4 regions of the Acidaminobacter sp. QWL-03 genome follow, and region 4 is predicted to be linked to each of the others. Evidence: riboswitches for the same ligand, from Rfam matches in the RefSeq annotation. Region 4 holds a riboswitch; each other region holds the start of a gene.
What was found. Region 4 has a riboswitch for cyclic di-GMP ahead of AC4PHM_RS12015 (SpaA isopeptide-forming pilin-related protein). Riboswitches for the same ligand answer to the same signal wherever they lie in the genome.

Region 1 (3,374 bases), 330 kb from region 4:
CCGAGCCGATTCGCCCAAACAAGCCCTCGTCCAAACTGCCCGAACTGCCTTTGGACTGCGGTTCTATGGAATTGTCGATGACAAAGGTGAACAGGATCATAGACAGGGCTCCTTCTATTTGAGTAACGCGTGAGCGTGGTGTTTTATTGCATGATGGCTGTAAATTCTTTTCTTATTTATACCATTTGGGATGCTAAATGAATCGGTTTTAGGCTCGGGAGGTTGGGTAAAAGGTGAAGGCTGGTGTTTGGACGGGTTGTGGGTTGAAGTGACCATCGGCAGAAAAATTATTTGGAGGCTGGAAAATGAACGCATTCTGGAGCTTGTTTGGACTTTTTAACGTTGTGGTTGTGATTGGATTTTTGGTGCTGACGGTTTACCTTTACTATCTGATGTTCAAGCTGGCCCACCGGGGGATTCGGGCGCTGGACCTGTATATCAGGGAGAAGGAGCGCGGCGGGAATTCAATGTAGGCGAAGACCTGCACAGTTGGCGAAAACAATTTTATGTCAACCTGGTGGCGGCCTTGACCTCAACCCTGATCTCGACATATAATGGTTGAGGTGAGGGGGGATGCCCGCGTGAAGCGCGTATTGACGCTGCTGTTGGTAATTGTCTGGGTTGCGGTGATTTACTGGTTCTCGAGTCAGGCCATGCAGGAGACGACACAGCAGACCTATGAGGTGCTGGTCCGGCTTGGGCTGGCGACGAAAGCGGAATTGATACGGTCGACGGATCCGTCGGTTGTTTTGTTGAAATATTTGGCGCGAAAGGGCGCGCACTTGCTTCTGTTTACGGTGCTGGGCGGGTTTGTGACGGTGGCGTTTTTTACTTTGACGCGCCGCAAAGGGCTGCGGCTGGTGCTGCCGGCCTGGCTGATTGCGAGTTTGCTTGGGGTCGCGGACGAGGTGCACCAGCATTTTGTGCCGGGGCGGACCATGCAGGTATCTGACATGGCGCTGGACGCGGTTGGGGCGCTGCTGGGTGTGCTGGTTGCGTGGATGGCGATCTCGGTGATGCTGGCGGTCGGGCGGTTTATCAGGAAAGATCGAAAGAAATTGAAAGAGTTCCGTCGAGGGTAATGGCGCTGTGGAGATGGCGGCGTGACCATCGGCGGAATTTTTTTGGGAGGAGGCGGGAGTTAGGGAGACCCTTCCGCATTTAAGAGCTTTTCCGATGGTCATAAAAGGGCATTTTCTTCCTGAAGTGAAAAAGGTGTCAAAACACTTTCTTGCAGAATGCGGAAAATATTTTTTTGGCACATTTTGTGTCAAAATCAAAATTGTTTAGAAATAGATACAACATCTTGAAGTGGGTATTCTCAAACCCCTGAAAGCGGGTTTACATAAGGCTTTCGGCCGAAAAATACACCTTGACAAGGTTGTTTTATCTCATTATTCTGAAAGTAGATTACTGTGTGTTTTTTCAAAAAGCTGTAGAGGAGGATCGTTGATACGAAAAAGGCAAACCAGCTGAAAGGCTGGGACGCAAAACCATGGAGCCTAAGACCTTATTATTTGGGTTATGGCAGTCCAGTTGCCGTGTCAAGTAATCATAGATAAATAACCTACTTGACAGGGGGAAATACCATGAAACGCAATTCAAAATCATGGGCACAATCCCTTATTTTTGTGCTCATAATCACGCTCGCGGTCCCGTTTGGGATGATGGGATTTGCGGAAGATACAACAACTTATTCAGGTAATGGAACCTTCGGAACTTACACACTGGATACTTCAGTAATAGGTAAAACGTCAATCAACGTGGCGTTGATTGAGGGTTTAAGATTTGACGGTATAGATGTCTCTATTAATGGCGGAGCTGAGAGTACTTTCAATGCCACAGCGTTTGAGATCGATGCCAGCTCTGTAGAAACACTGAATGTGGTTGTTAGGGTTCGCTATGCTGCGTTTGAAGTGGTTGATTATAAGATCGACACCCAGCAAGGCAATAATTCGAACACGAAGCCAGGCAACCATTCTTTTACTTTGACAGATGGATTTACAAGTATCTCAATAGATAGAAATAACCATCTCGTCACGCCGACCGTGAACTATATGTTAGGCAGCACTGAAAAAATGGAACTTAACACCAAATACATTGGCTTGGTTAACATGATGGAGACGGTCGGTATCCAAGCTGCAGATCGCATAAACTACTTGCTAAACAAGTACCAGAATTATGACACTAATCTCCATGCGGCAATCCGTGCACTGGCTTTGGGAAACTCTTTGGACAATAATCACTACTTTTTAGAAGCAATTGATAATGGTGAAGGATATCTTCCTTTAGGTGAAAACGCGAGGCTTGGGCTCCTAATGACTGCCGGTAGTGGAAATGCAAGTATCAAGGATTTTGAAAGTATGATTTTCAGTCTACCTATCAATGGGGGACAGTCTCTGGTGACGGAGGTAAAGGACTGGGTGGATAAATCCGATAGTTTTAGTTTCGATGTGAAAACGGTAGTAACTGAGGTTGACCCAGTTGACCCAGTCGACCCAGTTGACCCAGTTGACCCAGTTGACCCAGTTGACCCAGTCGACCCAGTTGACCCAGTTGACCCAGTTGACCCAGTCGATCCAGTCGACCCAGTTGACCCAGTCGATCCAGTTGACCCAGTCGATCCAGTCGACCCAGTTGACCCAGTTGACCCAGTCGACCCAGTTGACCCAGTCGACCCAGTCGACCCAGTTGACCCAGTCGACCCAGTCGACCCAGTCGACCCAGTCGACCCAGTCGATCCAGTCGATCCAGTCGACCCAGTCGACCCAGTCGATCCAGTCGACCCAGTCGATCCAGTCGACCCAGTCGATCCAGTCGACCCAGTCGACCCAGTCGACCCAGTCGATCCAGTCGACCCAGTCGACCCAGTCGACCCAGTCGACCCAGTCGACCCAGTCGATCCAGTCGACCCAGTCGATCCAGTCGATCCAGTCGTGGAATCACCTAATGACAACAACTCAAATAATGACAATGAAACAGAACAAAAAGATAAACCAAAACAAAATGATAAACCAAAACAAAATGATGAAATAACCGAGTCGGTCGTAGTCGTTGTTGAGGCTCCGACTCCAATGGGATCATCAGCTTCGGTCGAAACGCCTGTCAATGTTCCGGTTGAGACTGAAGAATTGGAGGACCTTGAGGAAGTTACTGAACCAGAAACGCCTCGTGGAAATCCTGCTTTGGATAAACTCCCAAAAACAGGTGAAATTCCGCCATATGCCTATTACGCTGCCGGTACACTTTTGCTGGGCCTGGGAGTTGGGCTGAGAAAAAAGTTCTAAACGTTATGAAACGAACTGATTCTACAGTATTATGAAGCACACACAGCAAGGCGTCTCTGTTGATGGAGGCGCTTTTTTTTGTGCTGA
Region 2 (3,374 bases), 900 kb from region 4:
CTTTGTCCCTGCCCAGCGCTTTTTCGAGCAGTTCTGTCAGATTGCCGGCAATTTTTGACTCTATACGATCGATAATTTCGCCCTGATCCGCCGTTGCATTGGCGGCATCTCCCTGATCCGCCTGAAAAGGCGCGCTCAGAAGATTGGCGTTGGTATCGAGTACCGTGACGTTTTCCTTGGGCAGATTCTTGACCGCGCCGCTGACCAGCGACAGGATGCCTTCCACCTGCGGCGTTGTCAGACCTTTACCCGGCTGCAGTTCAATCACGACCGTGGCTGAGGACGCCTGAATCTCTTTTTCAAACAAGGAACTCTCAGCCAGATTCAAGTGAACCCTGGCATATTTGACTTCTTCCAGTGCTCTAATGGTACGCTCCAGTTCCCCTTGGGTTGCCCGCTGAAACATGATTTTCCGGTCCTGGTCTGTGACCATAAGGCCCTGATTGTCAAAGAGCTCGAAGCCGATGGTCGTATCCGGCAAACTCCCATTCATAGCCAGCTTAATTCTCAAGTCATTGACGACCTTGTCATCTACCAGAATAGTCGTACCGCCGTCTTCCAGTTTATATTTCACAGTGCCCATGCGATCCATTTCTTCGACAATCGCCGCTGCGCTGTTGAGTTCAAGTCCGCTGAAAAGAACCACATAGTTGACTTTGCCCAGGATCAGGACATAAAGCGCAAAAAACAAAATCAGAGAGAACGCGGCTGCCGCCATCAATCTCTTTGACATTAAACTCAGTGCATTAAATTGTTCCCTGATCCTAATCCAGGCCGTGCTCAACTTCGCCATCGATCCTTCTCCTCATAACAGCTTTATAACTGCATAGTCATCATTTCTTTATAAGCTTCCACAACCTTGTTGCGCACTTGCATGGTCATTTCCAGCATCAGCTTCGCTTCCTGAGTCGCAATTAAAACTTCATGAAGCTCGACCGAATCTCCGCTGACGAGCTGCTGCGTCAGTCCATCCGCTCTGATCTGAGCGTTTTCCACTTTTTCAAGCTGTGTTTTAAGCAGGTCACCAAAGTTGACAGTACCGGCTTCGCCTGCCCCACTATTGATCCCTGAACTTTGCGAAACGAGATTATTGAGCGGCATCATTTGAGTCAGTACAGGATTAATTGCCATTCAGATTGCTCCTCTGCTGCATTTTTTGAGTGACTAACGTCCTATTTCAAGGGTTTTAACCAATATGGCCTTGCTCGTATTCAGCGCCGTCAGATTGGCTTCATAAGCCCGGCGGGCGACCATCATATCGATCATCTCCGTCATGAGATTGACGTTTGGCATCCGTACATAGCCATTTTCATCCGCGTCAGGATGCTCCGGTCTGTAAACCAGCGGCGTCTCTTCGTCAGACTCTACAACCGCAACCGCTTTGATGCCTGAACTGACCTGCTCCGGACGTCCGGCTCTGTTCATTTCAGTTTTCAATTGTTCCTGAAATACCGCGATCTTTCTTATGTAAGGCCCACCTTCTTCTGTACGGGTGGTTTCCGCATTCGCTATGTTGGTCGAAATGGTATCCATGCGGAAGCGTTCTGCCGTCAAACCGCTTGTATGAATGTTCATGGCGTTAAACATCCCCATGCTTACCTTCTCCCCTCATGAATCACATAACTCATTGTCTGATACTTTTGATTCAGCTGCTGAATCAAAGTCTGGTATAGGATTTGGTTCGCGGCCATCAGGCTCATTTCCTGATCCAGATCGACATTATTTCCGTCATTGTTCATGCGGCTGCTCTGGTCTTTTACAACTTTTGGCGCAATGTTGCCAATTCTGATTTTGGCATTTTCGAAATTCTTGTTTTTCTGAGCTTCCCCAAGTGCTTTTTTAAGTTCTCCTTCAAAAGAAACCCGGCTGGCTTTGTAATTTTTAGTGTTGAGATTGGCCAAATTCGAGGCAATGGCTTCCTGTCTTCGCTGTGACCCTTCAATGGCTTTCGTCAGGGCCTGATAAGTTAAATCATTTTGGATCATAGCGCAAGCACCACCTCTCTCATTTTTTGACTTCCGGATTTTGTATGCCAGTTCAAAATTACATTTTATTACAATTCCGCATAATTATATTACATTATTTTCACTAATTTGGGAATATTTTCTTTTTTATGGCATAGAAAAAACTTCCCTACTGGCACTCGGCTGCCATATGAACTGATTTACATAGTCCACTTAGGCCCGTTCTTTTGCGTCCCAGGCTTTCGCCTGGTTTGCCTTTTTCTGAAAAGTTTTCGGAGATGAATGCTGAATAGACTCTGGAATTGTGACATAGCTGATGTGTTCGGCCAAGCCGAGGCTGTAATTCCTGATAAATCCAATTCAATGATTCAGTCATTCGATTCTGGATGCGATAATTTTGAAGCAATACTCTGTTATGTTAATTGTCAATCTTGAGAAAAAACATAACAAATTAATCTTAACACATGAAAAGTAACAATAAAATAACAAACTTCAAAAAATATCGGATATTTCGACACTTTTCTCATCTTTGTTAATTATTCACAGAAACTTATAATTTTTAGGATTCTTAGGCTTTTGTATCCAGTCCGGAAATCCGTTCCTCAGAGGCAGTCAAAATCTGACTGGACAAAGCTTTCGCTTTCCTGACACCTTTCATTTCTAGGACCAGCGCTTCCTTATGATTTTTCAGTTTTAACTGGTGATTTTGATGCAATTTGTATATTTTTTCTAGCACCTGTTGAATGGCAATTTGAAAGTCTGAAATGTCCAAAATGTCATTTTTTCCCTTATTGTCCCATTCAGGGTTTACACTTTGATCCAACGCTTTGATCTGATCCATGCAGACTTCGACCACGTCTGACAGCTCAGGATCACCAGGCTCATACTCCGTATAAAGTTTTTGCCAGGCTTCCAGCAGACTTAAACGCGTCGACAGATAGCTCAGCAATCTTTGACATTCCATGGCATTGCCCCGCTTCCTCACCTAAATTTGCTGCCAGCTTCCTCTGAGTTCCTCCAAATATTGACGAATCTCAATGAGGGCCGTGGGATCTTTTTTAATATTGGCTTGCACCAGTGACCAGCGGAAGTACTCATACAGTTTGTATAAATCCTTTGCAATGTCGCCTCCCTCATCGAAATTCAGGGTGACCATCAGCTCTTCAATAATCAGCTGACCTTTGAGAATTTTTTGGTGGGCGATCTGAAGGTTCTTGACTTCAAGCGCAGCTTCTGCCGCCTTCAAGTTTTGAATCACTCCGTCATAGAGCATCAGGATGAGTTTTTTTTGCGGCGCCGTACTGACCTGGGCCCCGCCATAAGCTTGGTTAGCCTGTCTGAGGGCTGTATTGTATGCACTCATGTTTAACATCCCCTATTCACCTGACTGCATGCCGCCTAGTTGGGCCG
Region 3 (3,374 bases), 1.3 Mb from region 4:
ACGGGCACACAGTAATGTAATCGACAACCACTTTAGCAATCATCGCAGAAGGAGTGGCACTACATGAAGGCAAGCCGTCAGAGCAAAGTGAGAAATCTATTGTCTATGCTGTTAAGTATTATCATGATTTTTGGAAGCGCTTCTATGATTACAAGTTTAGCCGCAATAACCGACCCGCCGACGCACTGGGTCAGGCAGTCACCTGGCATTACGGAAGAATGGTATCCTCTGATTGACGAATTCGAGTCACTTGGTCTGCTGGACGCGCCTATGACCCGAGGGGCTTTTGAAATCCTCATTCAGAACAGCTTTGAGGGCCTTGAAGCCTTTGAAATTCCAAGCGGAATCAGTGAAAGCTCCGAAGTCACAGCAACACTCAATGTCACAAGAATGGAAGGCGCCTTCTACCTTCATCATCTGATGAAAGCTGAAAGAATCCTGGAGCAGCAGCTTTATACGGATCAGCCGGATATTCCACAGTGGGCTCTGGAGTCTGTCCTGGGGATGACTCAAAAGGGGATCTTTAAAGGCTTCCCGGATGGATCCTTCAAAAGCCGTCAGTGGCTCACCCATGCTGAGGCCATTTGTCTGGTGGCAAAGTCTCAGCTGCAGTGGATGAGAGAAGGATTGACGGCCATAGTGCCAAAACCGGTTCCGCTGGGTGAGCCGGTGGTTACAGAGCCGGTAGTCGAGACGCCAATAGCCGATGGGACGGAGCCTGATCCCACACCAAATCCTGAGCCAACACCGGCACCGGAACCACAGCCTGAACCACAACCTCAACCTCAGCCGGTGCCAGATCCAACCCCTGAACCCGAACCTCCCGTCACTACAGAGCCTCCGGTTGTCTCTGAGCCTCCGGCGGATACAGAACCAGCCGAAACGCCAGAAGAGCCTGCAGAACCTGTTGAGCCAGTGATTGAAGCGCCTCAGCCGGATCCGGTCCTACAACCGGAAGACCCGCAGCCAACGGATCCTCAGCCCGAAAATCCACAACCCTTAGATCCGCAGCCTGAAGAGCCGCAAACCGAAGACCCTCAGTCTGAGGTACCGGAAGTAAAACCAACTCACACCGCAGAAATCCTTATGCTCCTGCCGGAGGGCAAAACGCACTATGCTTACGTTCCCATTGAGCTTTATCTGATAGATCCGGATCTCAACACAGATCCAAACGTCGTTGAGACGGCTGAAGTGCTGATGTTCTCCTACGATTACTTCGAAAGTGTCATTACCATGACAGAAATCAGTGCGGACAGCGATCATTTCTTGGCTTGGATTACACCGGTCTTTGAACCGGGGGAGGATCCATTTGAGTTCAGGGTATGTGAGTTCTATACCATTGGAGCTTACATAGATTACTATGATCCGGTGAATGCTGAAGGCGTAACGCATTATTTGAGGTCCATGTCCTTTGATGTGCAGCCGTTTGTGTATTAAATAAAGAAGGCGCCAGTCAGACAGTCGGATACGGCTTCTGCTGGCGCATTATTATTCATAAAAATACGGAGAAAAGGATAACATAATACGTTTTCCTAACATTTCACCATATTTTCTCAACATTTTTATAGGTTCGACATTATTCGACCTACAAATTTTCTGAAGATATGCTATAGTTGTTAATGGCGATATAAACTTGTAATTATATAGGTTACTAACACATTTGGTAAACCGTGGGAAACCATGGGACACAAAGCTAGAGGGGCTTCCTCCAATCGGAAAAGTCAGCCAGTTGCAACATATTAACGGCAGCTATGGACTGTCGTTTTTTTGTGCAAATTATCATTTATGTATTTATATTGAAAATATGTTAATTCGACATTAAAACCTAACATTCGACAATTGTAATCGTGTATAATAAATGACGGCGTATGGTTGTATCTAATGATGCCATAAATCGTTATTTCTACATAATAAAACCAGGGGGATCGACTATGAAATCGACGCGAAAATTCTCAATTGTTTTACTGGATATAGCATTCCTCTTTGCGTCCATTGTCATTGCCATCATTCTGAAAGCGAATTTTGAGCGGTTATTTTTTCTTCTTGAGAATGGGTTGACCTTTATCATCCTTATGCTCGGATTAAAACTATTGATGATGAAGCTTCTTATGCTTTATGACAGCCTCTGGGAGCATGCCAGTGTGGATGGACTCATTAGAATTGCCTCTTTTGGCATTTTGAGTCATTTGATGGTGGCGTTCATGGATGTTTACCTGGAAGGCGCGTTCAGCTATAAAAGTCTCCTACTGATCTCCTTTTTTGATGTTGTTCTGATTGGTGGATTCCGTTTGAGCTACAGAGTTATAAGAAGACTGAAGAATCGTGCCTATACTATTGGCCAAAGCTATAAAAACATCCTGATCATAGGGGCGGGGCGCACCGGAGGGATGATGGCGAGACACCTGCTGTCAGAACCGCAGCGGTTTGGTTACCCTAAAGCTTTTATAGATGACGATCCACGAAAAGAAGGCACTTTGGTCAACGACATAAAAGTCATGGGCAACCGGTATGACATTTTAAGTGTGACGAAACGTCAAAGGATTGACGAAATTATTCTGGCTATCCCTACAGTTCCAATGCAGGATCGAAAAGAGATTTTGGAGGAGTGCAAGAGAACCGGAGCAAAAGTCAAAACTGTGCCGTCACTGGAAGAAATGATGATTGATAACGTCGACATTAAAAGAATCCGAGATGTGGAAATTGAAGACCTGCTGGGAAGAGATGAGATTACCCTCAATATGGATGGGATCAAGGACTATTTGGAAGGGAAAACCGTTCTTGTCACAGGTGGGGGAGGATCTATAGGATCCGAACTTTGCCGGCAGATAGTGAGGTTTGCACCCAAGAAGCTGATCATCCTGGATATTAATGAAAATTCCGTGTATGACCTGACTAACGAACTGAGGTCAAGAGGACTGGGCGGCATTGAACTGGACATGGTAATCACCTCTGTAAGAGATCGCAAAGAACTTTTCAGAGTATTTAATGACTTAAGACCACAAGTCGTCTTTCATGCGGCTGCCCATAAGCACGTACCTTTAATGGAGAGAAGTCCCCGTGAAGCTATAAAAAACAACGTCTTTGGAACGCTGAAACTCGTTGATGCCTCAATAAATTATGGGACTGAACGATTTGTTTTGATCTCGACGGACAAGGCAGTGAATCCAACCAGTGTAATGGGCGTCAGTAAGCGGATTGCAGAGATGATCGTCCAATCCGTGGAATCTCATAAAACTGTCTTTACCGCAGTGCGCTTTGGCAACGTTCTGGGCTCCAACGGCAGCGTCATCCCGCTCTTCAAGAAACAAATTCAAGAAGGTGGACCGGTGACGGTGACCCACAAGGACATGGTTCGCTACTTCATGACCATTCCT
Region 4 (3,374 bases):
GATCACTAAACTCTTTGATTATGAAGGCGTAGTGGGATTTGAGGTATCCATGCTGCCAGACTCTATTGACATTCACATCACCGGACCTTCCTATGATCCGAATGGTTTGGATGTCACACTCTATAAAGCTGACGACTACTACGTGAAGCTTGAAAACCTGATCCCTGGCGACTACAGCATTGACGAAATCAACGTTGGGGACGAATGGGAGGCGCCTGACCTTCCAATTAATAAAGAAGTTTTAGCCGATGGTCTCGTCTCCATCAGCTTCACCAACGTCTACGTCCCTGGTGATCTGGAAATCACCAAACTCTTCGATTACGAAGGCGTTGTGGGATTTGAAGAATCCATGCTTCCAGAGACAATTGACATTCACATTGAAGGACCTTCCTATGATCCGGACGGTCTGGATGTGACACTTGAAAAAGCTGATGGCTACTATGTAAAACTTGAAAATCTCCTTCCTGGCACCTATGAAATCACTGAAGTTAACGTTCCATCCGGTTGGATGGCACCAACCCTTCCAATTGAAATCGAAGTGGAAAACGGCGAAGTGGCATCTGTTGAATTCACGAACGTCTTCATGACGGGTTCGCTGACGATCACTAAGAATTTCATCGGCGGCGATGGGACCTTATGGCCTGAAGAAATCGTCGTAGTCGTGACTGGTCCTTCCTATCTGTTAGGGTTTGCAGCTGTAATTGAGATCGATCAAGTAACCGGATCTGGTTCCGTAACTTTGGACGACTTGATCCCTGGTGAATATACCTTCACAGAGCTGGCATTTGTCGGCAGTGAAAACTTCACCTCCAACATCAGTCCGCAATCTGTGATGGTCGTTGCAGGCGCAGTCTCACCTGCCATGGTGACAATCACTAACACTATGGCATACCACGATGAAACCGCTTGGGCACTAGGTAATAACAAAAACTTGGATTCCGTGAAATCCAACAACTGGGGCTGGAATATTGGTCCTATCACCGATGGATATAGCGAAATCCACGACTTAATCGCTGGCGCTGGCGGCAACATTGTAGAAAATGGCACTTTAGTTGGACATGTTGAAATTGTTTACTCCGGCGGTTACGTCACCGTGACCTACCACATGCTGGACGGCTTTGAATTGATGGACACTCATGTTTGGATTGGCACATCCAATCTTCCAAAACTCAAAAACGGCAAGATGACTGACTCCCCTGGCCAATTCCCATATGAGGATGGTGTCAGTATCGCTGCTACAGGTCCAGTCTACGTCGCAGCTCACGCAGTTGTGAGAATGCCAGGGAACTAATGCGGCACAATGTGGAGATCTGAGTAGTATGTAATAAGCTCTAAGGCGCTCCCGGGGTTTCGGGGGCGCCTTTTGTGACTTGAGGAGGCCATCCTAACAAGCTCTGGCACCAGTTTGAAAGTTGTCCGCGTCACCAACTCTGAATCCGTCCGCGTCACCCAACTTACGCCCCTTTTTTGATCATATTGTTAATGAAAATCATTATCGAAAAACGCTTAAACCCCTTCTGCCAGGGTAACTATGCACTATCAAGAAGCAGTTAAAAATTTTTAAACACCCCGCCACACTACATAGTTTTAGATCCACAGCAAATCTCCCTCTGACCCCTGTAACTGCCTGGCCACACAAAACCTCATTACATACAAGGGCAAACCCGCCGAAAGTCGGGGACGCAAAGCCAGGGCCTAAAGTGCGAGCTATGGTCGACCGGCTGCTATGTACAACCGTTTTGTGTTGTCATGGCAGCTTTTTATTTGCCCTTGAGAGCAAGTGACGCATTTGAGGCGATTACGAATACTAAGAAAGCGAGAGGTGAGAACAATGTTAGGAATGAAAAGAAAAGTTAAGCGGCTTCTGAGTTTGAGCATAATGTTGACCATGGTGCTGATGAGCTTTCCGTCACTGGCGGTGACGGCATACGACTTTGAAGGTACTTTTGATATTACGGCAGGTCAGAATATGGTGATCGGTGAAGCCACCGTGATGATCGATGGCGACCAGTTAACCATCGACGTGAACCTGGATGATGGCCAAAAAGCCAGCGAGTTCCATCTGGACATTTTCGATACCCTGCCAGACTCACGTCCAACACCTGGCCAGGCTGAACACAAAGGAAGCTTTAATCCAGCAAAAGAAGATTTTGACATCGGTCCAATAACCCTTGACCTCGATGATCTCAACCCAGGCCAGTGTCAGGATCTCTATCTCATCCTTCACCTGGCTGTCGGCGGAGAAACCGCTTATGCCGGCACGGTTATTGACTCTGAAGAGAGCAGCGGCGCATGGTTCGGCTACATCCACATTCAAATCTGCGAGCCTGACGAACCAGACCCTGAATTCGGCAGCCTGACTATCTTTAAATTTCACGACATGAACGAGAACGGCGAATTTGACGAGGACGACGAGCATGCCCTCTCCGGCATCGAGTTCGAAATCTATAACGAAGACGACGAGGCACTCGAAGACTCCCCATTCACTACGGATGACGACGGCCTGATCGAGCTCACCAACCTCCCGGTTGGCGAGTACACCATTAAAGAACTGTCCGACTACCAAATCACAGGACAAGTCTTTACCGATGGTCTCCTCTCCATCTCCATCAACAAAGACCAAACCACCCGAGTCGAAATTGGCAACATTATCCCGGATGACACCTTCGACGTTAGAATCGTTAAATTCGAAGACCTCAACCGAGACGGCAAAATGAACGGCAACGACGATTTCCTCGAAGACATTCACTTCATGCTCTTCGAAGATCCTGAAGACGAAAACCCTCTCCAGCACGGTTACACGGATGAGGACGGCGAACTTCTCTTCAGCGGTCTCGAAGCTGGCACCTACTATTTAAAAGAGCACAGCAGCGCGAAAATCACGACACCAGGCTTCGACGATGACGGTTTCATGATGATCGAGGTCGGCGGCGAAGATTTTGAAAATCCGCTTGAAATTGGAATTGGGAACTACTTTAGTGAAGAGGAAGAAGAGTTTGGCGCTATCACCATCTGGAAATTTGTCGATGTAGACAAAGACGGCATTTGGGATAACGGTGAACCTGCCCTTGAAGATATTGAATTCAAACTTTTCATGGAACATGACATGCCATCCACCAGTGAATCAGCCATTTCTCTGATGGAAGTCGCAAGCGGCGAAACAGATGAAGACGGCAAACTGGTCTTCAACAACCTCGAATTTGGCCACTATGTCCTCGAAGAACACAGCACCTTTGAAATCACCGCACCTGAGGATCTCAAAGATGGCAAGATGGACATTCACCTCCATGAAGAGCATACCACTCAAGTGGTTTATGTCGGCAACTTCATTCCTGACGAACCAGAGCCAGAACCTGGTACCATCATCGTCCACA

Region 1: linked by a shared signal. The riboswitch ahead of AC4PHM_RS13495 (LPXTG cell wall anchor domain-containing protein) and the one ahead of AC4PHM_RS12015 (SpaA isopeptide-forming pilin-related protein) in region 4 are both predicted to bind cyclic di-GMP.
Region 2: linked by a shared signal. The riboswitch ahead of flgB (flagellar basal body rod protein FlgB) and the one ahead of AC4PHM_RS12015 (SpaA isopeptide-forming pilin-related protein) in region 4 are both predicted to bind cyclic di-GMP.
Region 3: linked by a shared signal. The riboswitch ahead of AC4PHM_RS05795 (polysaccharide biosynthesis protein) and the one ahead of AC4PHM_RS12015 (SpaA isopeptide-forming pilin-related protein) in region 4 are both predicted to bind cyclic di-GMP.

The regions. Positions count from the first base shown of each region.
Region 1 covers NZ_CM178752.1:2,890,702-2,894,075, forward strand. Annotated here, with positions in the region: gene AC4PHM_RS13480 (RNA polymerase sigma factor) at 1-100, opposite strand, end outside; gene AC4PHM_RS13485 (hypothetical protein) at 306-473, shown strand; gene AC4PHM_RS13490 (VanZ family protein) at 555-1,082, shown strand; cyclic di-GMP riboswitch class I at 1,453-1,544, shown strand; gene AC4PHM_RS13495 (LPXTG cell wall anchor domain-containing protein) at 1,590-3,287, shown strand.
Region 2 covers NZ_CM178752.1:1,662,574-1,665,947, forward strand. Annotated here, with positions in the region: gene fliF (flagellar basal-body MS-ring/collar protein FliF) at 1-793, opposite strand, end outside; gene fliE (flagellar hook-basal body complex protein FliE) at 817-1,131, opposite strand; gene flgC (flagellar basal body rod protein FlgC) at 1,165-1,593, opposite strand; gene flgB (flagellar basal body rod protein FlgB) at 1,596-1,985, opposite strand; cyclic di-GMP riboswitch class I at 2,136-2,230, opposite strand; gene AC4PHM_RS07660 (hypothetical protein) at 2,533-2,928, opposite strand; gene fliS (flagellar export chaperone FliS) at 2,950-3,327, opposite strand; gene fliD (flagellar filament capping protein FliD) at 3,340-3,374, opposite strand, start outside.
Region 3 covers NZ_CM178752.1:1,281,457-1,284,830, reverse strand. Annotated here, with positions in the region: gene AC4PHM_RS05800 (S-layer homology domain-containing protein) at 64-1,437, shown strand; cyclic di-GMP riboswitch class I at 1,653-1,737, shown strand; gene AC4PHM_RS05795 (polysaccharide biosynthesis protein) at 1,932-3,374, shown strand, end outside.
Region 4 covers NZ_CM178752.1:2,558,116-2,561,489, forward strand. Annotated here, with positions in the region: gene AC4PHM_RS12010 (MSCRAMM family protein) at 1-1,291, shown strand, start outside; cyclic di-GMP riboswitch class I at 1,648-1,729, shown strand; gene AC4PHM_RS12015 (SpaA isopeptide-forming pilin-related protein) at 1,832-3,374, shown strand, end outside.